Regions from separate parts of the Shewanella sp. ECSMB14101 genome, predicted to be linked through region 1. Evidence: riboswitches for the same ligand, from Rfam matches in the RefSeq annotation. Region 1 holds a riboswitch; the other holds the start of a gene.
What was found. A riboswitch is a leader RNA that binds a small molecule or an ion and turns the genes downstream of it on or off. The one in region 1 is predicted to bind lysine.
Positions count from the first base shown of each region.

Region 2: it holds a riboswitch for lysine, as region 1 does, so the genes downstream of both, NY07_RS01750 (Na+/H+ antiporter NhaC family protein) here and lysC (lysine-sensitive aspartokinase 3) in region 1, are expected to answer to the same signal.

Region 1 is NZ_JSFF01000002.1:126,213-135,518, reverse strand. It holds gene NY07_RS03010 (S8 family serine peptidase) at 1-2,102, shown strand, start outside; gene NY07_RS03005 (succinylglutamate desuccinylase/aspartoacylase family protein) at 2,191-3,297, opposite strand; gene lysC (lysine-sensitive aspartokinase 3) at 3,300-4,652, opposite strand; lysine riboswitch at 4,782-4,958, opposite strand; gene NY07_RS02995 (DUF3293 domain-containing protein) at 5,063-5,494, opposite strand; gene arcA (two-component system response regulator ArcA) at 6,071-6,790, shown strand; gene NY07_RS02985 (sigma 54-interacting transcriptional regulator) at 7,009-8,640, opposite strand; gene NY07_RS02980 (DcaP family trimeric outer membrane transporter) at 9,004-9,306, opposite strand, start outside.
Region 2 is NZ_JSFF01000001.1:395,234-404,539, forward strand. It holds gene NY07_RS01740 (electron transfer flavoprotein subunit beta/FixA family protein) at 130-879, shown strand; gene NY07_RS01745 (electron transfer flavoprotein subunit alpha/FixB family protein) at 880-1,803, shown strand; lysine riboswitch at 1,952-2,168, shown strand; gene NY07_RS01750 (Na+/H+ antiporter NhaC family protein) at 2,247-3,812, shown strand; gene NY07_RS01755 (M3 family metallopeptidase) at 3,931-6,075, opposite strand; gene NY07_RS01760 (multiheme c-type cytochrome) at 6,260-8,260, opposite strand; gene NY07_RS01765 (tetratricopeptide repeat protein) at 8,665-9,306, opposite strand, start outside.

The DNA of each region.
Region 1 (9,306 bases):
TGGCTAGCCCGCACGTTGCAGGTGCCGCAGCTTTGATGAGCCAGCTACACCCAGACTGGTCAGCCAACGACATCAAGACAGCGCTAACCTCTACTGCGCACATGGACGGTGTGCTTGATGATGATGCAGTAACACCAGCCGACCCATTTGCAATGGGTGCGGGTCGTATGGATTTGGATGCTGCGGCTAAAGCAGTACTGACTTTCGACAAGCCATCTATCGCTTCAGATTCTTGTGTTGGTCCATGTACTTTCACGCGTACTGTATACAACAAGAGTGACGAGAAGACCTCTTGGGAGCTTTCAGCTTCGTCTGATAGCGCAGGTATCAGCGTATCGCCTTCATCACTGGAGCTGGAAGCTGGCGAATCAGCAACCTTCACGGTAACCGTTGACTCAACTTACAGTGAATACGGTGCTTGGATCTTCGGTAACGTCATGATCAAGAGCGCATCTCACCAAGATGCTCACCTACCCGTTGCCATCCTGGCTAAAGAATCAAGTGATGCATCACTGATCTCTACCATGGCAACCAAGGCTGATCTGACTGCTGCGGAAGATATGCCAATCAAAGCCGTAGTGAACAACACTATCTTTGAAAATACCGTAACCGTTACTGCTATGGCTCCAGAGGGTACTAAACTTACCTCTGCCGACGATGTGACCGTGACGCTAAATGGCGCATCACAAAATGGTTTCGAAGTCGATGAAGCTCTTGGCCGCATCACTTGGGTAGGTCAACTTGAACTACCCGAAATGCAGACTGGTAAAGGAACCGGCGCAAGCCCAAGTATCTTCGATTTAGACCTCGCCTATGTACCTGCCTGTGCCGACGGATGTGATGAGAAATCATTCACCTTCAACCTACCGGCATTTAAGTACAACGGTGCGACTTACACTCAGCTAACTATCTCTGACAACGGTCTTGCGGTTGTTGGTGGCGGTTCAACGTCTGGAACTTGGAACAACAAGGCGCTACCAGATAGCGCTAATCCAAACAACATTCTGGCACCATTCTGGAGTGACTACGACCTAAGCGACGGCACTGCCGACGACACTGGTGGTGGACAGCTAGGCATTCAGGTTGTTGCCGCAGGCGAGAGTCAGTGGATTGTTGTCGAATGGAAAGATGCTCAGCTATATGCTGATGCCTCTGGCAACAAGTACAGCTTCAGCCTATGGATCCAAACTGGTGACGTAGAAGATATTTGGTTCAACTACCTAGATATCCCTAACATGCCAAGCAATGTCACTATCGGTGCGGAAAACATCAGCGGTAGCGTAGGTACAACCTTCCACTACAACGGACAAGGTGGCACTGTTACTACTGACGATTATGTTGCACTGCAAGCGACCTCTTCAGGCAGCGTAGAAATCGACTACCTTGCGACACCAACTAGCTTTAACCCAGGTCAAACAGACAACTTCTCTGTTGACGAAGAAGCGACCTTGGAAGCAAACGTGTTAGATAATGACACTGTGACTAAGAAAGTAGCTCGCGTCTCTGTAACTGGTGACGGCATGACAGCTAATGCACAACGCATCATAGATGTTGCACCTGCGGGTGCCCTAGGTGAAGCGACAATCGTCGATGAGCCTGCACACGGTGAAGTGACTCTTGAAAAAGATGGTACCGTTACCTACACACCTGAAGATGATTTCTTCGGTAAAGACTCATTCACTTACACTTCTACGGATGCTGAAGGCAACCTTAACGAAGTAACGACTGTGAATGTGATGGTAAACAACGTTAACGATGCGCCAACTGTTGCACCTACAGGTATGACAAGTACCGAAGGCTTCGTGGTTACCGCTAAGGCTAACGGCAAAGACGTTGATGGTGACAGCCTCACTTACACTTGGACACAAACATCGGGTACACCTGTTACCTTTAACAATGGTGGTGCGGAAATTAAGTTTACCGCTCCAATGGGTGACCACACGCTGACCTTCTCTGTTGTGGCTAGCGATGGTGAACTTGAAAGTGAAGCGGGTACTGCAACCATTACTGTTAACGCCAAAGAAGAGAGATCTTCTGGTGGTTCACTGGGTTGGTTTGCACTGCTAATGCTACCATTTGCTGCGCTACGTCGTCGTAAATAAGTAGATAGCTTAAACAGAAAAAGGGAGCCGCTTGGCTCCCTTTTTTATTTTTTGCATATCGACATACTAATCAGGTCTAGCAATAAAACTAAAGCGCAAACACTTTAGTCATCACCTTATAAAGCTCTGTGCCTTGGTACACTGAAGCCGACGCAAAGTGCAGCACAGGCACGCAATCTACCGGCAACCTTAAAGGCACTATGGCCTCTTTTTCTCCATACCTGTCGACACGTAAAATGTTAGCGAGTGGCTCGCCGGCATTAAGCGGTTGCCCCACCTTGGCCTTATACTCCACCAAACCCCCCAGTGGCGCATGGTACTTCTTGTAATCTTTCAAGTAACAGGCATACCTAGGCATATCCGCAGGCACAATACGCTCACCAATCACGCCTCGTTGACTGAGGTAGGCCAAGATCCCTTCGACATCAACCAAGGCGTCGGCCAGATCGATATTTTCCTGACTCCCAAGCTCTAAGGTAAAGGCCGATACAGGCACCTCAAGCTCACGCCCCTGACTGGATAAATACTCGCTCAGTTGCCACCAGGGGCAGAAGATAGACTCATCCATCGCCCCGCCAAACTCATTGGGGATCAGCAAGGTATAGGGAATAGAGAAAACCTTGGCAGCATCTTTGTCATACTCAGGGCAATAGAGGTGCTTGCAAGACTTAGGACCAGTATGCAGATCCAGCACTATATCCGCTTCATGCCCCATCTGCTGCAAACTCACCGCCAGCCTATGGCCAGTAGTGATCCCCCAAGGCTCATGTAATCGAGTGTGGCATCGTTCTACCAGCAGGACCCTATAGTGGGCAATAAGCTCTACGTCCCCAAGATGACTATGCTCCTGATACCAGCTGGCAATATCCAGCTTATGATCGAGATACTCTCGGTTCCAGTTAACCCCGGTAATGGGATCGAACCTGCCCAGTGTAAACTCGCCACTCTTTTGATTGATCCCTAATGGGTTCGCCAGAGGGACTAGGGTCACCTTGCCCCTCAGCTCAACCTGCTCAAGCGCCTGCATCAACTGATAAATGACGGCATTGCCCTGCACCTCTGCGCCATGAACATTGGCCTGAATATAGACGCTAGGCCCGCTGACCTTCTCGGGGGAAAACTCAAACAGAGTAAGCTCAAGATCTTGACCAGTGGCTAGCTCGCCAATCTTAAGCATGGAACGGCTCGGTTTCATCTTTATCCTTCGAATAGATTCTTATGTAAGGCGCTCACTACCTGAGCCGCCTCTGACTCGGCCACCAACACACACAGGTTATGCGGGCTGGCTCCCTGACAGATCATCCGCACGTTATGAGGCTCTAACACCTCAAACACACGGCGGCACACGCCGGAGGTGGTCGCAATCTTATTGCCGACAATCGCGACTAAGGCTAAGCCCTCTTCCACGCGTACACGGCAGTGTTGCGACAGCTCCTGTAACAAAGCCTCGTTCAGCAAACTATTACCCGCCGAATCTGAGCCTGTCTTATCTAAGGTCAGCGATACGTTCACCTCTGAAGTGGTGATCAAATCAACACTGATCTTATGTCTTGCCAGAGTGGCAAAGGTTTCAGCCAGGAAACCTTGAGCATGGAGCATCTGCAGGCTGTGCAGATTAAGCAAAGTCTGATCGCGGCGCACCGCTACCGCACGGTAGATGGGCTCTTCACTAACTTGATGGCGAATCCAGGTGCCACCCAGCTCAGGCGCCTTACTGGAACCCACAAATACCTGAATCTTATGTCTGACGGCCGGTAATATGGTTGCTGGGTGCAACACCTTGGCGCCAAAGGTCGCCATCTCAGCCGCTTCATTAAAACTGATCTCAGGAATAGGACGCGCATTTGGCGCCAGACGAGGATCGGTAGTAAAGATACCTGGCACATCTGTCCAGATCTCCACCGCCGAGGCATCCAGTGCCTCAGCCAGTAATGCGGCAGAATAGTCACTACCGCCGCGGCCTAGCGTTGTTGTCGCGCCATGCTCATCGGCGCCAATAAAGCCTTGAGTCACGATACGCTGCTCAGCGAGCAGGGGGAGTAGATGTTGGCTACAGAGGCTTTGCAACACCTCGATTTGAGGCTCGGCGCGGCCAAAGTGGCTATCGGTGCGCATTACCTGACGCACATCAAAGGCACTGGCTCGCTCACCTTTCTCTCTTAGCACAGCAGCAAACAGTACAGATGAACATTGCTCGCCCTGAGCTAGCAATTCATCTATGACTGCCTTATCACGGCTTTGCGCAAGCGTCTCACTTAAGGTCGCAATTCTGCTAAGGATAGCGTCTAGGCGGGCAGCCACTTCATGGGGCTGGCCTAGTTCATCTAGGATCTTATATTGAATCGAGGCAATCGACTTTAGCAGTTGCTGGCGACGTTCATCGTCGAGGCGCTCCTGCGTCAACTCCACCAAAAGATTGGTTACGCCGCTCGAGGCGCTGACCACCACCACACGGGTTTCAGGATTGGCCAATACAATATCGGCACAGCGGTTCATCGCCTCATAATCGGCAACGGAAGTTCCACCAAATTTTGCAACAACAATAGACATTAGCGCACCTCAACCCAAGTAGCTGATAGTGACAGAAAAGAGATAAATAACATTGAATACGCTCCGAACTTACTTCGTTCGAAGAGCCTGGTGCAAAGATGACGCACCCCAAGACGGGAAACAGCGATTGCCACCAGAAGCTCTCCACCAATTAACAGGTGACAATCGATGGGATTCAGCCCAGTCGACCGATAAACAGATGAAACCAAACATCTCTCTATCTCGGCGCTAATCTCCCTCATAAACCATCATCGGAGTTTGGACTCCTCAAGCTTACTACCTAGTTAACGCTCCTCTTCTGTATCGCTAACCTTAAGGTTAGGATGCTTGAAAACTATCAAATAACGGAATAAAAAGTCAACGTTATTTTCTCACGCCACAATGAAAGCTATTCATAATAGCTGCAGGTGCTAATTGCTGATTTCAGGCAGTTCGTTGACTAAGCAGACCCGAGAGGAAAACTTGCCTAAACCCAACTCCTCATAATCCACCAGACAAGGCACTAAATACAGCTCATCATTATCGACAAAGTAGATGGCATTTTGGTTAAACACCTTACCTAGCTCCACCGCATCGGCCTTATCTAATGACACCGCCCAACTCTTCTCCATATGGCCTCTGTCGGTCGATGCACCGATCAAAGCACGATATGGATATTGCAGACGTAAAATGTGGCGTTGTAACTGTTTATCTAGAAGACGATTTTGCGAGGGGGAGAGGTTTTTGCCTTTGGGGTTATAAGCGGTGATGATTGCAAAAGATAATGAAGAAGAGAAAGGTTGAGTAAGTAGGAATTGCGTTTGCTGATAACATTGCCAAAAGTGTTCGTTGCCTGTGCTCATCACTAAAATATTCCTAAATTAGATTCAGTCGATTATAGCAAAATTCACCCAGCTTCCTAGTAGCGTGATGTAGGTCACTTTATTAAATTTTATTAATAACTTTAAAATCAAAGAGTTAAAAAAATAGATGTGACTTACATCATATCTCCAGGTAATTTTGTTAACATTTCATTTGTTAACAAATGACTAAAACGAGTACAATAAGTTCGTTGATTCACTTCCACTCATCTCACGATGAAATACTTTTTGTTACATCTTGTCGACGACAAGGTCATCAAAAGTTAGTCGATTTCCTGTATAAAATGTGAGCTTAGGCTGATTTAGCATTTAAACTTGAAAATATTAAATAGTTAGCGGAACTAATGCCGACTACTATTAATCGAAGTGAATACAGTTCGCGTTTCTTTTGAAAGAGATACGTTGCTTTACTAATCATGAAGTGTGTTGCTGTTTCAATATAGTTAGATGAAAGCACCTACGTGAGTTCAGTAATTGTCGCGAAGACAGACAGGGCGCAGCAACACCAACTAGCGCTCATGGTTAGAACAGTTTTAAACAAAAATTAGGTAAATAAATATGCAAAACCCGCACATTCTGATCGTTGAAGATGAAGCCGTTACCCGGAACACGCTAAGAAGTATTTTCGAGGCTGAAGGATATGTGGTAACTGAAGCCAATGATGGCGCAGAGATGCATAAAGCCATGCAGGAAAACAAGATCAACCTTGTCGTGATGGATATCAACCTTCCAGGTAAGAATGGTCTACTGCTTGCGCGTGAGCTTCGTGAAATCAATAACATCGGTCTAATCTTCCTGACCGGTCGTGACAACGAAGTTGATAAGATTTTGGGTCTGGAAATTGGTGCTGATGACTATATCACTAAGCCATTTAACCCACGCGAACTGACTATCCGTGCACGCAACCTGCTGACTCGCGTCAACAGCACTGGCGGCGAAGCCGAAGAGAAAAGTGCCGTAGAATTCTACCGTTTTAACGGTTGGAGCCTAGAGATCAACAGCCGTTCACTGGTAAGCCCACAGGGTGAGTCATACAAGCTGCCGCGTAGTGAATTCCGCGCCATGCTGCACTTCGTTGAGAACCCAGGTAAGATCCTAACCCGTGCTGACCTGTTGATGAAGATGACTGGCCGTGAGCTTAAGCCACACGACCGTACTGTCGATGTAACTATCCGTCGTATCCGTAAGCACTTTGAAAGCTTGCCAGATACGCCAGAAATCATCGCCACCATCCACGGTGAAGGCTATCGTTTCTGCGGTAACTTAGAAGAAGCATAAATCACATCCAGCTAGCGCAAATGTGATTTAGTTTAAAAAGCCAGTCTTACGACTGGCTTTTTTGTGTCTGGAACACTTATGCCAAAACCCATGGATGGATAGCTTTGGTATTTGTATATGGATTTTCTGTTTATAGAGAGTTATCCCCGAAGCCCATGGATGGGCTAAGAGGGGGGTTGTGTCTGGAACACTTATGCCACTGCAGCTGTTAAAGACGCCTACATTGCACCATATTCTTTCAGCTTTCGATATAGCGTTGCCAGGCTCATCCCTAACTTCTCTGCGGCCTGAGTCTTATTGTTATCAAGTTTTTTTAACACCGCTAGAATATAGTCCTCTTCCACCTTATGTAACGCTCTAATGTCTTCCGATACTGAAGGCATGCACAGACCATCACGTATTTCATCCGGTAGATCTTCTGGCATAATCTGCGGCCCAGGACTCAGAACCACCGCCCGCTCGATAGTATTCACCAACTCTCGCACATTACCCGGCCAAGAGTAATTCAACAGTAAATCTGCTGTCTTATAATTAAATCCAGTATGCTCTCTTCCAAGCTCTTGATTAAACTTCGCCAAAAAGAAACGGCTCAAAGGTAAAATATCTTCTGAGCGTTCCCGCAGTGGTGGAACAACCAGCTCAATGACTTTCAAACGATAATAGAGATCTTGACGAAACTCTCCTTTGTCAACCGCGTCTTCAAGACAACAATTAGTCGCCGAGATTATGCGCACATCGACACTAATAGTCTCCGTATCACCGAGTTTTCGTATCTCTTTTTCCTGCAGGACTCTTAAGAGTTTCACCTGTAATGCAGGTGATAGCTCTGCCACTTCATCTAAAAATAAAGTGCCCCCATCAGATGCCTCAATCAAGCCTTTCTTGGTCGTTTCCGCCCCCGTAAAGGCACCGCGTACATGGCCGAATAATTCATTTTCTAGCAAGGTTTCATTCAGGGCTCCGCAGTTAATAGCGACCAATGGTTTATCTGCTCTCGGTGACTGACGATGAATAAATTGCACCAACTTTTCTTTACCAACACCACTCTCACCAGTAACAAGCACGGATGTCGGCACTTTCGCCACATTGGTTGCCAGCTCCAATAGTCTGCACATCTCATAGCTCTTGGACACAGGATAGCCATCGGCCATCGAGCGATACTGCATAGAGGAGTTAATTCGATCTTGCATGTTTTGCGGCAAAGCATCACCCCAACATTGCAAATTGCCAAGCTGCGCTGCGACACTCTCATTACAGATACCATCATATATAGGCAAGTAGGGCTTAATCTCTTCCCCCCACTCTTCTAAGTAATTACCGCTAATATGGCAACAGCTATCACCTTTGGCTTTACATTCGTCCTCAATAAAGTAAACGGTACGATTCTCGATATTTGATACGTAACCACTGGCAAAACCTATATGCTCCCAGCACACAGGCGCTTTACTTAAACCCCGTAACTGCAAATGCTGCTCTGCTTCATATAGACTTATCGCGTGGGTTTCAATTAGAGGTTTAGCTTTAATTCCGTCGCGTCGCTGGCGGCTAAGAATTTCTCCAAAGCCACACATGGAAAACAGCAAAGGTCCAAGTTCGCCCTTACGCGCTTCTTTCCAAACATCCGGCATCTGGCGTTTTATCTGCTCTGCTAACAGCCAACCTCTTATATAACCTGAGCGCACAACAAGGGACTGTGTCATTTCTTGCCCAAGTTTTTCGCATAGCTCCATCTTATGTAAACCATGAGAAAAAATATCTGTCATATAAAGTCTATGGCCAAGGAAACTCATTGCCCCACCTCTGGGTTTAAAAGACAATAGTTCTCTTAAATCTAATTCCAAAGTTTTCATAAGAATCCAATCGCGAAAAGAAAATATTATAAACCAGCAGACAAACAACCTACGTGACTACCTTCAACTAATTTCATTATTAATAAGTATGTAGTGGCATAGTGAATGCTCTGTCGCTAGACAAAGCTAAATATGCTCTAGATCACACATTTAAACTCTAGCTAAAGGTGCTACCGGACTTAACAGCCTAGGATTCACTAGATTTATTTGATGATGAGTGCTGTTTCAGCATAAATGAGACTGGGTAAAAAATAATAAAGGGCACCGAGGTGCCCTTTATTTTAAGAAACATCTGATTATTTTACTCGTTATCCAAAAACTTGATGGCAGAATAAAAGCCAATTGAATCAGATATCAATACATTTAAAATTTGTAACGCAAGTAAGTCTGAGTTCGTACCATATCTCCCTCAGCACTTCCCATATTTTCAACATCACCGAAGCGGGTTCCCACGGCAAACTGCAAGTCTTTGGTGATATCCCAGTACAGATTCGTATGCCAAGAAAAAGCCTTCTTATTGGCCATTACGGTCAAAGTCCCAGAGTCAAAACTATCTTCGTCCTGCTCAGAGTAACCCGCTCCAACCTGCCAGCGTATACTTGGGGTTAAAGAAAACATCAAGCCACCAGTCAGGCTTTGATAGCCTAAGGTTTCAATATCCCCGTT
Region 2 (9,306 bases), on a different contig from region 1:
TAGGACAAAGATGTCGACGACTTCCTGTTGACGTTAACGTCAACAGCACGTAAAGTGGCATCAGTTTGTGATAGTTTTGCTATGCACTATTTGTTGTTATCCAGAATAAAGACGTAAGAAGGAAGCCTTATGAAAGTATTGGTGCCAGTTAAACGCGTCGTCGATGCTAATGTGAAGGTCAGGGTCAATGCTGACAATACAAATGTCGATACCGCAAATCTGAAGATGGCCATTAACCCATTTTGTGAGATTGCTGTAGAAGAAGCGGTACGTTTGAAAGAAGCAGGTATTGCGACCGAGATTGTGGTAGCAACCATAGGGCCTAAGGCGTCGCAGGAACAACTCCGTACGGCAATGGCACTAGGGGCTGACCGCGGTATCCATGTGGAAACCGACGAAGAGCTTGCGCCACTGTCTATTGCAAAATTACTTAATGCAATTCAAGCCAAGGAGCAGGCTCAGCTGATCATGCTGGGCAAACAGTCAATCGATGGCGACAACAACCAGACGGGTCAGATGCTGGCTGCACTGGCAGGTCTGCCACAGGCTACATTCGCCTCTGAGGTGAAAGTCGAGGGCGAACACTTGGTCGTGACTCGTGAAATTGATGGGGGTCTGCAGACGCTCAAGATGCCACTGCCGGCGGTAGTTACTACTGACCTGCGTCTGAACGAACCTCGCTATGCCAAATTACCTAACATCATGAAGGCGAAACGTAAGCCGCTCGATACCGTGACGGTTGAAAGCCTGGGTGTGACCCTCAAGCAGCATCAGAAGGTGCTCAAGGTAACACCGCCTGCTGAGCGTCAAGCCGGTATTATGGTGGCTTCTGTCGAGGAGCTAGTGGACAAGCTAAAGAATGAAGCGAAGGTGATCTAAATGGCGATTCTAGTAATAGCAGAACATGATAATGCGACTCTAAAACTCGACACGGCTAAAGTCGTGGCCTGTGCCCAGGCTATCGGTAGTGAAGTCGATGTGATGGTAGCGGGTCACAACTGCGGCGCCGCTGTCGAGAGCGCCAAGCAGCTTAGCGGTGTGCGTCAGGTCTTGGTGGCCGATGGTGCCGTTTATGCCAATGCCATCGCCGAAAACTTGTCTCAGCTGATTGTCTCTGTGGCCAGCGAGTATCAACATATTCTGGCTGCGGCATCGAGTATTGGTAAAGATGTGTTGCCTCGTGTGGCCGCACTCTTAGATGTTGCCCAGCTCTCAGAAGTGGTCGAGGTGGTGAGCGAAGATACCTTCGTGCGTCCTATCTATGCCGGTAGCGCCATGGCAACGGTACAGAGCCTAGATGCCATCAAGGTGATGACGGTTCGTGCCAGTGCCTTCGATGCAGTTGCTCAAGAGGGAAGTGCCTCGGTACAGACACTGGAACATGAATACAGTGGCGATGTGGAGTTTGTATCGCAAACTCTGTCTGAGTCTGAGCGTCCCGATCTGGGCGCTGCTTCAGTCGTGGTCTCTGGCGGTCGCGCCATGGGCAGTGCTGAGAACTTTGCCATTTTGGAACAGTTGGCTGATAAGCTTGGTGGTGCACTGGGCGCGTCTCGCGCGGCAGTGGACGCCGGTTATGTGCCAAACGATCTGCAGGTGGGACAGACAGGTAAGATTGTCGCGCCAGATCTCTATATCGCCGTAGGTATTTCTGGTGCCATCCAGCACCTGGCGGGGATGAAAGACTCTAAGGTGATCGTGGCGATTAACAAAGATCCTGAAGCGCCTATCTTCCAGGTAGCCGACTATGGTCTGGAAGCGGATCTGTTCGAGGCCGTGCCTAAGCTACTCGAACTTATTTAATAAAATGTAAATGCATGGTGAATACCTTGGTGTTCATCTAAAGTTTAGTGTGATATAGATCACGTGGAGCGGCTTTGAGGTAGCATCCTTAAAGCCGCTTGTGTTTTTATGTGCCTCACGTTTGCCGATAGTGACATTGGCAGGCGTCCTGAGACGTAGAGGTGCATTAAATATCAGTAGTATTCGTTAGGGTGATGCCGTTAAGCGAATATGAAAGGATTTGGTGCCGAAGTGGTGGAGTTGATCAAGGCTCGCCGCTGGGGCTGTCATCGAATAGAGGCAGCACTGCCATAGTGCTTCTTATCCGGACTGATAAGAGGAAATTATACCGATAATGGGTATCACTATGGAGCGCTACTGATAGGACAGGTGTAATATCTATTGCTATATCCCACCAGTTCAGTTGCCCTCCATTCGTATTTTAACGAAGACAATATTTAACAATGACAACTTTGAGTTATGCCGATTCGGCACTTTCTTTGCTGCCACCCTTGGTAGCGATTCTGCTGGCGATCTTCACTCGCCGTGTATTGCTGTCCTTAGGCTTAGGGATCCTCTTGGGGGCACTCTTAATTGCCGATTTTTCGCTGCTGGATATGGGTCAGTATCTGGGCCAACAGGTGGTGGGCCTGGTGTGGGATGATGGTGCCCTGAATAACTGGAACGTCTACCTGCTTGGCTTTTTGATTCTCCTCGGGATGATCACCGCGCTGATCACTGTGAGCGGGGCGGCAAAGGCCTTTGCCGATTGGGCGCGCCAGCATATTCGCAACAAGCGTGATGCCAAGCTACTGACCATGTTCCTGGGTTGCGTGGTGTTTATCGATGACTATTTCAACAGCCTGGTGGTTGGTAGTGTCGCCCGTCCACTCACCGACAGATATTATATCTCTCGCAGTAAGCTGGCTTACCTGCTGGATTCGACCGCCGCGCCTATCTGCGTGATTTCGCCAGTGTCGAGCTGGGGCGCTTATATTATTGCGCTGATCGGCGGCATCTTAACTGCCCATGGTTTTACCGACAGCGGTCATCTGAGTGTGTTTGTGCAGATGATACCAATGAACTTCTACGCCATCTTCGCGCTGCTGTTACTCCTATGTGTTGCCTTTATGGGGCTGGATGTGGGCCCGATGCGCCAGCATGAACTGAACGCCCAAAAAGGCAATCTGTATGATGAGTCTAAGGGTTTACCTCCTGGGGCTAACAGCGACCTGCCTGAGGCTGATTCGGGCAAGATCTTAGGCTTATTTTTACCTATTACGGTACTGGTATTTGCCACCATCTACTTCATGATCAGCAGCGGCGCCGATGCCTTAGCGGCAGAGAGCCTGCCCTTTAGCGTAATTGGTGCCTTCGAGAAGACAGATGTGGCGTCATCACTCTTCTTTGGTGCCGTGATAGGTTTGGTGGCCACCTTAATGCTAGTGATCAGTCAAGGTCTTGAGAAATCTCTTATTCTGAAAGGCATTATTGCCGGCGCGCGCTCTATGCTGCCTGCCATTTATATTCTACTGTTTGCCTGGACCATTGCCGGCGTGATAGGCCAAATGGAGACGGGTAAATATATGGCCAGTCTGGCATCGGGGAACATTCCTTTTGCCTTGCTACCTGCCGTGTTGTTTGTACTGGCTGGATTAACCGCTTTCTCTACCGGTACCAGCTGGGGCACCTTTGGTATCATGCTGCCTATTGCTGCCGATATGGCCATGGGCACCCACAGCAACATGATGTTGCCTATGCTTGCCTCAGTGCTGGCTGGCGCCGTGTTTGGCGATCACTGCTCGCCTATCTCTGATACCACCATTTTGTCTTCTACCGGGGCGAACTGTCACCATATCGACCATGTGCTGACTCAGCTGCCTTATGCGCTTATTGTGGCGGGGATCAGTTTGGTGGGTTATACGGTGTTGGGCTTTACCGAATCTGTAGGCGCCGGACTAGCGGCCTGTAGCGCGTTATTTGTGGTGAGCATATTGGTGCTGCGTCACAAGGCTAATCGCCCGGTTTAAGTAAGCTTGAGCAGACGTAAGCACTGTAAGCACTCGCATTGATTAAAACCTGAGAGATAAAAATGCCGCTCATTGAGCGGCATTTTTTATGGGCGTTCCCTAGTTTAAGGGGGAGTTCTTAGTTCAGACCACGGCGTTTAAGCAAGGCATCAGTGGTTGGCTCCTGACCGCGGAAGGCCTTGTAGGCTTCCATCGGCGGGACGCTGTTACCCACTTCACGTATTGTCTTGCGATACTTCATACCGATCTCGCGGTTTAGACCACCCTGTGTTTGCACATAGGCAAAGGCGTCTGCCGCCAGGATCTCACTCCACATATAAGCGTAGTAACTGGCCGAATAGCCGCCTGGGAAGGCGTGGGCAAAGTAGGTCGACTTATAGCGTGGTGGTACGGCTGCGATATTGATGCCGTGCTTTTCCAGCGCCTTAGCTTCGAACTCAGCCACATCCTGTAGCTGTGTATCGGCGCTCAGTGAGTGCCACTCAAGGTCAACCAGCGCCGCGGCCATATATTCCAAGGTATCGAAGCCCTGGTTGAAGCTACGTGATTTGAGCAGCTTCTGCAGCAGTGCTTCAGGGATCACTTCACCGGTTTGATAATGCTTAGCATAGTTAGCCAGTACTTCAGGGTGCGCAGCCCAGTCCTCTTCGAAGGTCGACGGGAACTCAACAAAGTCACGAGATACAGCGGTACCTGCCAGGCTAGGGTAGGTCACCTTAGAGAACATGCCATGGGTACCGTGACCCATCTCATGGAACATGGTGGTGACTTCATCGTAGCTGACGAAGGTGGGCTCACCCTCAGGGGCCTTCTTGATGTTCATCACGTTGACGACCACTGGCTTTTGGTTCAGCAGTTTAGATTGAGTGACGAAAGAGCTCATCCAGGCCCCGCCGCGCTTGCCTTCACGGGCAAAGTAGTCGGCGTAGAAGATCGCCATCGAGCTGCCGTCGGCGTCAAACATCTCGTAGGCCTTCACATCTTCATGGTAGACAGGCAGATCTGGACGTGGCTTAAGCGTGACGCCATAAAGACGCTCTAGGGTAAAGAAGACGCCATCTTTAAGTACGCGCTCAAATTCGAAGTAAGGCTTGATGGCGGCGGCGTCTAGGTCGAACTTCTCTTTACGCACTTTCTCGGCATAAAAAGCCCAGTCCCATGGCGCTAGGGTGAAGTCACCGCCGGTTTTGTTGATCATCGCCTGAATATCGTCGGCTTCTTTTTGGGTGTTAGCCACAACCGCTGGCACCATAGAACCAAACATCTGATAAACGGCTTCTGGCGTCTTTGCCATCTGCGGCGTTAGGCGGTAGTCGGCCCAGCTGTCGTAGCCCAGTAGCTTAGCTCGTTCTGCGCGCAGCTGTGCCAGACGAGAAACCAATGAAGCCGTTTCGTTTTCACCACTCATGCCACGGGTGGCAGAAGCTTGCCATACCTTTTGACGCAGTTCGCGATTTTCCAGTTTGGCCAGCACAGGCTGGCGTGTGGTGTTGGTGATGTTGAGCAGGTACTTGCCTTCATGGCCTGCAGCCTTGGCATCGGCCTTGGCGGCGCGAATATCACTGTCTGACAATCCTTTTAGCTCATCGACATTGTCGACTACAACGGCGATCTCTTTGGTGAGTCTCAATAGGCGCTGGCTAAACTCGTTGGTGAGTTTAGATTGCTCTTCGTTTAATACGCGGATCTGTGCTTTTTGATCTTCGGTCAGCTTGGCGCCAGCCATGACGAAACGCTGGTGGTAGACCTCGATGAGACGAACCTCTTCGTTAGTCAGTCCCAGGCTGTCCCTCTGCTGGTATAGACTGTCGATACGAGAGAACAGCTTGCCATTGAGGTGGATGTTGTCAGAGTGGGCCGCCATTTTTGGCGCCATTTCGCCTTGGATCTTGCGCAGGGCTGGGTTGCTGTTAGAACTCGTTAGGTTGTAGAACACCTGAGAGGCGCGAGTGAGTAACTCGCCGCTGGTTTCCATTGCCACTATGGTGTTAGCAAACGTCGGATCATCCTGGTTATTGGCGATCGCGAGAACCTGTTGGTAGTGCTCTTTGATGCCTTGCTCTAGCGCGCTTTGGAAATGTTCATCCTTGATCTGGCTAAAGTTGGGTGCCTGATACTGTAGCGTGCTGGCCACCAAGAGTGGGTTTTCTGCCATTACGGCTGCTGCTTGGGCATCTTGTGTCTGAGTGGATTGGCAACCACTAAGTAAAAGGGTGGTCGATAAGGCGCCGGCAACGGCAAATGCGATAAGATTGAGTTTCATCTATTTGAACTTCCTTAGATTGCGCTTGTTATTTTTATGTGGAGAGAGTTTGGCTTTAATGTAGCCATTGTAAATTAACTCAGGCTGAAAATGAGAGGTAAGACAATAAAAAAGGAGCCTGGCGAAGGGCTCCTTTGGGTGTTACTCGGGATACTAAGTCATTACCTAGCTATTACCATAAATATTAGCGGGTAAAGTTATGGTACTTTTCGATACCAAAGCTACTACCTTCGGCGTGACAAGTCGCACATGACTCTGTGGTGCTGAGCTTGTACCACTCGGTAGCCGGTACATCTTCAGTAGTAGTACCGCCGTTTTGCATCATATGGTTCAGCGCGCTTTCATCGTTATGGCAAGCGTAACAGTTGGCCGTGATTGGGCTGGCCATCTTGTCATTTACGCCATAGGCACGTGCCTTGATGAACTGATTTGGTACAGCATTCAGATCAACCACACCGCTGTCATGACAAGCCACACAGCCTGTTTGCGGTGCGATCACGCTTGCAGAGTTAGACACTTCCTTACCGTCTTCATCCAAGCTCTTGCTGCCTACACCCCAGTGCATGCTGTGCACCATAGGGCCGAAGCCTGGAGAGGAGTAGCCGGCACGGCGATCTTGACCATTGTTATGACAAGCTACACAGCCCAGGCCACCTTCGGCAAAGTTACCGTTCTTGTGGAAGTTGGCTTCGCTGTTGTGACAAGTCGTACAAGACTCACTGCCGACGTTATGACGACGGTCGTAGCTGCTCACCTCTCCTGAGACAGGATTAACAACATCTGTGTAGCCATGGATGGTGACCACGTCGGTTTCATCACCCTGATAGTCTTCAGTGGTGAAGCTAACTCTTAGTGACGCCATTAAGCCTGCATCAGGCACACCGCTTAAGTCCACACCCGTAAAGCACATGGTTTTACTGCCATCGGCTTCATAACTGTAGTCGTAAGAGCGGGTTAAGCGCGCTACGATTGAGTCATTGTATACGGCATGCGGGTAAGAGCCAGCGTAGATGATCGGCTTCTCTGGGTTGTAGGCCACATTTTGCTCTTCATACAGGGCATGCAGATCTACTAAGGTTTCAGTTTCACCTTCCACTTGGTAGAGCGACATAGTGGTACACCAGAGGCCAGCATCGTTAAGTGCTAGTGGTGTGCCTTTCACCTTGTATGATTCTTTAATGACCTGTTTCTTATCAAGTTTAGCCTTAGCTTCATGTAGCTTACGCAGATCTGAGCCGTTACCAGGAACGATATCTCCCGGAATGCCACCAGTGTCGTGACAGTCGGTACAGCCTGGGCCCGCGATGTTGACATTAACTGTTGGCTCGGCGTGGCAAGAGCTACAGTTCATAGCACTAAAGCCGGTCTCAAACGCTTGGTGGTTGATATGACCTATCTTTGAGAGTGTATTGCTGGCGTAACCGCCAACGGAGAAGCCTTGTTCGTTAACCGCGGTGCGGCTTACCGAGCCGTGACAGACCATACAACCTTCGACGAAGGTGACTTCACCGTCCATGCCTTGGGCCACATAACTTGAGTGGCGATTAGGGCTGGTAGAGTAGTCGACGTGACAAGAGAAACAGGCCTCAGTCGTGGTCGAGAAGGCACCTTCTGGCTTGTTAACCACATATTCACCAGATCCAGCAATGCCTGATTCGCTATGGCCGCCGACACGTAGCCAGACAATTCCTTCGGTTCCCGCATTAACGCCTTTCAAAGGTAGAACGAATTCATAGTGACCATCGCTTATTTGAGTAAGCGTTGCTCCTTCGGTGTCGGGTGTTCTGGAAGACTCCATGTTTACCCCACCGTAACCACCGATATGAACATTGTCTTCGACTTCGTTGATTGGGCTTTCGGTGCGGTTATTGATAAAGCCTTTGTCGGTCAGAGCCGCAACTTTACCTTCGGCTTTTGTCAGGCCGTTAACAAGCTCACCATTTTCATTAGTGACCTCAAACTCGTAACTAATAGTACCTTCACCAAGTGTATAGTTAATTACCTTAACATTTGTTTCTAACGATGTTGTTGCTACCGGTGGAGTCCAGGATTCTCCTGGGGTACCAGGTTGACCATCAACTCCGTCTTTACCATCTTTTCCATCGTCACCACTGCATCCCGCTAACGAACCGGCCAGCACAGCGGCGACCAGATAAGCGAGTTTTTTAGATGTTATAAGTTTCATCATTTTTCTCCATTGATCCAAAGCGCCGAGTTAGCTGCCTTCCTGCTAAATTTTGCAGGGGGTCATTAGCAGTCAACAGTTTGTATCGGCGTGATTGGACCCAGGTTATTTTTATTGTTTGAACCAACATGGAAACATATGGGTTCGAATATGACTATATTGTTAAACCCATGTTGTTTTCTTAACCTGGCTCACAGGAATTTGTATCTCTTTGGGGGTAGATCTCATTTTTGTTAAATTTATTTAAAATCAAACATCTAATTAATGTTTGTTAAGGTTGTTTTAAGTTTATTTTAAGGTTGTGACTGTTTTAACCATCGATGAGATAAACGAAGTTGTTGATGCTGGCAAACCGCACTGGTTAGGGACGGTGCCGATTACTCTGCAGGTGGGACTAGCACAATTTAATCTTGTGACAACTGGGCCAGCTTTGCTTGGTAGCGCAGCTGTAACTCGACCTCATGGGTTTTATCTAAAGCCTGGGTAATAGCGTGGCGAGCCGCTAGCGGTTTACCCATAAGGTATAGGGCTTTAGCCTTGCCAGCATAGGCTTGTGGCATATAAGGGGCAAGCTCAATGGCCTTGGTGTAGTAGCGTAGTGCGCCTGGATAATCGGCGTTTTGGTAGTGCTCGTTAGCAAGTATGATCCAGCGAAACGGACTGGGATCATCGGCCTTGTCTATACGCCGCTGTAATTCGCGCGCTTCTAGGGTACGTCCCTGAGTTACCATTAACACTTTATAGTTAATCAATAAATTCAGATCGTCATTATCGATAGCTAAGCCATATAAGTAGAGAGATTCCGCTTGTTGAGGTGCGTTTAAATGGCGATAGATCACCGCAAGCAGATTGATGAGTTCGACCCTTTTAGGTGCCAGTGTTAACCCTTCGATGGCGATCCAGGCGGCTCTGGTATACGCTTTTTGCTCTAGCGCATCGGCCGCTAGGTTTTGATAGTACATGGCCATAAACTCATTTTCGCCAATATTCCCCTTAGCACGGCTGTTACGACTCGGGAAATAGTCGACCACTAAGCCTGGCTCGTA